DNA from 2 places in the Blastococcus sp. SYSU D00669 genome. Region 2 is predicted to be linked to the other one. Evidence: riboswitches for the same ligand, from Rfam matches in the RefSeq annotation. Region 2 holds a riboswitch; the other holds the start of a gene.

Region 1 (2,928 bases), on a different contig from region 2:
TCAGCTCGCCGCCGCCGGGGTCGTGCCGCCGCCCGCCGCCGAGCTGCTCGACCCGGCCGCGGCGCTGCCCGCGGGGCTGGTCCCGGTCGCCTCGGCCGCGGGTGGCGCGCAGGCCGGCGCGGCGCAGCGGCCGGGCCAGCCGACCTCGCTGCTCGTCCTGCCCGCCGAGACCCTCGCCGCCGTCTCGGCGGCCATGGACCAGCTGGGCCTGCCCTACGCGCCGGGCACCGCGGGCCCGGACTCGTGGGCCTGCGGCTCGCTGGTGCAGTCGGTGTTCGGGGCGGCCGGTCTCCAGCTACCGGGCGACCAGGCGGGGCTGTTCGCCGGGACCACGCCGGTCGACGCCCGCGACGTCCTCCCCGGCGACCTGGTGTTCCTCGGCACGCCCGAGTCGGGGCTCGGGCACGTCGGCATCGCCCTCGACCCGCAGACGATGCTGGCGGCCGACGCGCGGGCCGGCGCCGTCGTCGTCCGCCGGCTGCCGACCGACCAGGTGATCGGCATCGGCCGGCCCAGCCTCGGCCAGCGCGCACCGGTCGCGGCCCCCGGGCCGACGGACGGCGCGCTGCAGGTGGAGTGCGGCAACACCGTCTACCCGCCCAGCTACGACGGCGCCCGGTCGTGGGGCGGCTACCCCAACGGGCTGATCCCGCCCAGCGCGCTGTGCCCGATCGGGGTCGGCGGCCACTCGCTGCGCTGCGACGCCGCCGCCGCGTGGAAGGCCATGTCGACGGCCTTCGCCGGGACCTTCGGCACGCCGATCTGCATCACCGACTCCTACCGCACCTACGCCAGCCAGGTGCGCCTGTACGGGCAGAAGCCCGCGCTGGCCGCGGTGCCCGGCACCAGCAACCACGGCTGGGGACTGGCCGTGGACCTGTGCGGCGGCATCGAGTCCTTCGGCACGCCGCAGTACGCCTGGATGGTGGCCAACGCCGGCCGCTTCGGCTGGCTGCACCCGACCTGGGCCGACCCGGGCAACGGGCGCGAGGAGCCGTGGCACTGGGAGTACGCAGGCACCTGACCGCCCGCCTGTCAACCCTCGCGGCCCGGAACTGTCGGTGGCCGCTCCTACCGTGCGGACGACTCACGGAGGAGAACACACCGATGCTCATCGACTGCGACACCTGCACCTCCCGCGGGACGGGCTGCGCCGACTGTGTCGTCACCGTGCTGCTGGGCGCGCCCCCCGGGTGGCAGACCGACGACCCGGTGGTCGTCGCGCTGCCCGACCGCGCTCCCGCCCGCACCGAGCCGGCCCGGACGGCCGAGGACGCCGTCGTGCCACCCCCGGGCGTGGTCGTGGAGTTCGACGACGTCGAGCGGCGCGCGGTGCGCGCCCTGGCCGAGGTCGGGCTGGTGCCCCCGCTGCGCCACTCCCCGGGCACGTCCGGCGGCGAGGACGGCCGCCGGACCGGCTGAGACCCGGTGCCCCCGGCGCCACGTGGGGCGATCACGGCGCGCGGCCGTGATGCTGCTCGCAGTGACGATCACGACAACCCCAGGGGGCCCCGTTTGTCACAACTGCATCACGCCCGTATGGTCGCTGCGTTCGACCGAGCGGTCGTCGCCCACCGGGGCGGCCTCGGACGGACACCGCCGAATCGCCGACGGCACCGCCAGGTGTCCGAGGTGAACCGGGGACCCACCGCAGTACTGGGGTGAGTTCTCACGTGCGCCGGCTCGCCGGGGCACCGAGATAGGGCACCTTTTCTTCCCAGCCCGAACCCGTCAGCTAACTCGGTAGGCGGTCAGCTGAGGAAGAAGGAGAGCCGCCGAACGTGGCGACGTCTCGCCCTGCCCTGGGGCATGCCCACGCACCCTCCGAACGACACCGCACCACCCGCACCCGCCCCTCCGCCTGGCTCCGTTCCGGGCTGCTGCTGGGCGTGACCGCGGCGCTGACCGTCACGCTGCTGCCCGGCACGGCCGCCGCCGAGCCCGGCCGCGCGACATCCCCCGAGCAGGCCGCCCAGCTCGTCGCCGAGGCCAGCCACCAGCTCGAGGTCGTCCAGGAGCAGGTCAACACCGCCCGCGAGGAGCTCGCGCTGCAGCAGGCCGCCGTCACCGCGGCCGAGGCCGACGCCGCCGCGGCGCAGCAGCAGCTCGACTCGCTCGACGGGCAGATCCGCCAGCTCGCCCACAGCGCCTACACCGGCGGCGACCAGAACCTGCGCGCGCTGGACGTGATGCTGACCAGCGACTCCGCCGAGGACTTCCTCACCCAGCTCGGCACGCTCGAGGCGATCGCCGGCCACACCACCGAGGCGATCGAGGAGGTGGCCGAGGCGGCCGCCGCGGCCGAGGACGCCCGCGGCGAGGCCGACGCGGCCGCCGCGGAGGCCCAGCAGACGCTGGACGCCATCGAGGCCCAGGAGGCCGAGCTCCAGGCGGACATCGCCGACTACCAGGAGCAGTACGACCAGCTGACCGCTGCCCAGCAGCAGCAGGTCGCCGCCGCGCACGGGAGCGAGTCCCTCGCGGCGCCGGCCGTCGCGCCGGCCGCCGCCCCGGCCGCCGGTGGCAGCGCCGCCGCGCAGACCGCGGTCAGCACGGCACTGGCGCAGGTGGGCGACCCCTACGTCTGGGGTGCCGGTGGGCCGAACAGCTTCGACTGCTCCGGCCTCACGCAGTACGCCTACGCCGCGGCCGGCATCAGCCTGCCGCACTCGAGCAGCATGCAGTCGCGGATGGGCACCCCGGTGTCCCGCGACGCCCTGCAGCCGGGCGACCTGATCTTCTTCTACAGCCCGGTCAGCCACGTGGCGATGTACATCGGCAACGGCCAGATGGTGCACGCGTCCACGTCCGGCCAGCCGGTGAAGGTGGTCAGCGTCGGTTCGATGCCGGGCTTCAACAGCGCCCGCCGCATCGCCTGATCGGAAAAGGCCCCCTGCAGGGGCCCGCCGCGAGCGTGCGAGCGGCGGG
Region 2 (2,928 bases):
AAGCTGGACGAGGACGTCCAGCAGGCGTTCGGCGGCGGGTTCATCGGGCTGCTGCGACCGGAGCTCTACGAGCGGATGCTGGCCGCCATCCCCGACGGCGTCATCCGCTTCGACGCGCGGGTCGACCGGATCGAGCAGGACGACCGCGCGGTGACGCTGCACTTCGCCGACGGCTCGACCGCCGAGCACGACGTCCTGGTCGGCGCCGACGGCATCGACTCCCTCGTCCGCCGCACCCTCTGGGGCGACGCCCCCAAGCGCGAGCACCGGCTGCACATCTTCGGCGGCTTCACCTTCGCCGAGGTCGACGGCACCGTCCCGAACAAGTGCGTCCTCCAGCACAGCCGGACGACCCAGGGCAGCTGGACGTCGATCCGGCACAAGGGCCGCGACGGTCACCAGTGGTGGGTGCTCACCGCCACCGACCCCGACGCCCCTGCGCCGGCCGACCTCAAGGCGGCCGCCGCCGCGCTGGGCATGGAGTTCCAGGCCCCGCTGCCGGGGCTGATCGACGCGACCCGGCCGGAGGACGTGCAGCGCTGGGTGCTGCGCGACCGGCCGGCGCTGAAGCAGTGGTCGAAGGGGCGGGCCACCCTGGTCGGCGACGCCGCCCACCCGACGTCCCCGTACGCCGCGTACGGCGCCGGCATGTCGATCGAGGACGGCTACTTCCTCGGTGTCGCGCTGCGCGGGGTCGACCTCACCGACGCCGCCGCCGTCGCGCGGGCGCTGCAGTCCTACGAGGAGCCGCGCAAGCCGCACACCGCCACGCAGGTGCAGATGGCCTGGGTGCTCGGCAAGGTCTTCCACCACGCCCCCGCGCCGTTGCGGCCGCTGCGCGACTTCGTCTTCGACCACACGCCGTTCCTCCAGAAGGTCGCCGGCGACTCCAACCCCCGCGAGATCAACGAGCAGCTCGCCCTGATCGAGGGCTGACGCCGTCCGCGGGAGAAGTTTTTCCGGGCCCCTGCGCGTCGCCTGCCGTGCCGCGGTGACCAGCGCGGACCCCGCAGCACGCCGGCGCCCGACCCCCCCGATCCGGCCGGATCCGTCTGCCGCCGAGTGGTCGCGGGTCCGGCACGGTCCTACGGTTCGGACGTCCGGTCGGTCGCTCATCCCCGCCGGGGAGTCCGACCGGGTGCCGCCGAGTCACGTCCGCCACGGTGGGCGCGAGCCGGGGACCCACCGCACCAGTGGGGTGAATCCCACCCGCCGGGCCCAGCCCGGACCGGGTGGGTAGGGCGCATCCCCGCCCGAACCCGTCAGCTAACCCGGTAGGCGGCCACGGGAAGAACGGAGAACCACCCCACGGTGCGCCCACGGGCCCCTTCCGCGCCCGCGAGCACCCCTTCCTGCGGTTCCTCGCAGCGCACCTGAGCCGGCACGAACTCCGCACGGCGCCCTCCTCCAGGCCAGCCCGGCCTCCGACCGGACCGCACGGCCACTTCCGGCCGCTCGGCGCTCCGGTGGGTGCCGTGCGCCCACGTGGGCCGCACCGCGGCCCGGTACCAGGAGCACATCTCCATGCACCTCAGCACCGACCCCACCACCCGATCCGCCCGCCGCCAGGCCAGGGGCCCCCACGGCGCGGCGCCCCGGCGCCGGACGGTCCGCGGCCTCGCTGTCTGCACCCTCGCCCTGTCCTTCACCCTGGCAGGACCGGCGGTCGCCCAGGCCGGCGACCGCTGGGACCGCTCCGGCGGCGACGGCGACTGGAACCGCTGGTCGCAGAGCTGGTCCGGCCACTGGTCCGGGGGCGGGTCCGGGTCGGCCGCGCCCGCGCCGGCGGCACCGGCCCCGGCGGCGCCCGCCCCCGCGGCGCCGGCACCGGCCGCACCGGCGCCGGCCGCACCGGCTCCGGCCGCACCGGCTCCGGTGCCCGCGCCGTCCGGCTTCGCGCCGGCCGCCCTGTCCGGCGCGCCGACCGGCAGCTCCACCGCCTACAGCGCCTGGGCCGCGCACGTGCGTCCCGTGATCGCCGAGGTCGTGCAGCAGTGCGGGGTGTCCACCGTCCTGACCCGTCCCGGCCACTCGCCCACCCAGGCGCTGGCCGCCGACTTCATGGTCTACAGCGACCGGGCCAAGGGCGACGCGGTGGCGGCGTACGTGATCGCCAACGCCGCCCGGATGAACGTCGAGTACGTGATCTGGCAGCAGCGGATCCACCTCATCGGCGGCTCCGGGTGGCAGGCCATGGCCGACCGCGGCTCGCCCACCGCCAACCACATGGACCACGTCCACGTCGCCTTCCGGCCGTGACCTGACGAGGGAGGCCTGACGAGAAGGCACTCCGTGCACGGGCGCGCGGCGTGTGCGCGCGTGTCCCGTGCACGGAGTGCCTTCTCGACGAGACGGGCGACCTGCTGGTCGGGAGGACCCAGGGGGCACTACACGGCCCCGGCGCGGGGGCTTCACGGCCACGCCGGGGCCGGTTCGACCCCTGGACTGCCCGCTACCCTGCGTGTCGAAACGCTGCGTGCAGCGTGTCGGCGACGTTTGGCGGGCGGGGCGCACCCGAGAGCACGCCCCGGGGCCCCGCCCGCCGTCAGCATGCGACAGCCGGATCCGTTCCGCAACAGATGTCTAGGACGTCTGGCGGACCGCCGTCAGTCCGCGGACCTCGGCGTACCGCTCGCGCACGAACGGCACGGGGTCGGCCTCGTGCACCTCGGTGCCCGGTGCGGGCCACCGGGGTGGGGTGCTCCCGCCGGCGAGCACCCAGGCCGCCTGCCGGGCAGCGCCGTCGGCGACGTATTCCGACGCCGGCGGGACCAGCACCGGCACACCGAGGACGGCGGGGGCGATCCGGCGCACCGCCTCCGACTGCGCGCCGCCGCCCACGAGGAACACCCGGCGCACCGGCGTGCCCCCCGCCGCGACGGCGTCGAGCCCGTCGGCCAGCCCGCAGAGCAGCCCCTCCACCGCCGC

The links. A riboswitch is a leader RNA that binds a small molecule or an ion and turns the genes downstream of it on or off. The one in region 2 is predicted to bind cyclic di-AMP.
Region 1: another riboswitch for cyclic di-AMP. It lies ahead of ACI8AF_RS09015 (NlpC/P60 family protein); the one in region 2 lies ahead of ACI8AF_RS22980 (hypothetical protein).

Annotation. Positions count from the first base shown of each region.
Region 1 is NZ_JBJGZV010000009.1:131,010-133,937, reverse strand. It holds gene ACI8AF_RS09025 (D-alanyl-D-alanine carboxypeptidase family protein) at 1-1,024, shown strand, start outside; gene ACI8AF_RS09020 (hypothetical protein) at 1,108-1,422, shown strand; cyclic di-AMP (ydaO/yuaA leader) riboswitch at 1,588-1,765, shown strand; gene ACI8AF_RS09015 (NlpC/P60 family protein) at 1,890-2,879, shown strand.
Region 2 is NZ_JBJGZV010000043.1:6,323-9,250, reverse strand. It holds gene ACI8AF_RS22985 (FAD-dependent oxidoreductase) at 1-936, shown strand, start outside; cyclic di-AMP (ydaO/yuaA leader) riboswitch at 1,147-1,296, shown strand; gene ACI8AF_RS22980 (hypothetical protein) at 1,486-2,259, shown strand; gene xylB (xylulokinase) at 2,584-2,928, opposite strand, start outside.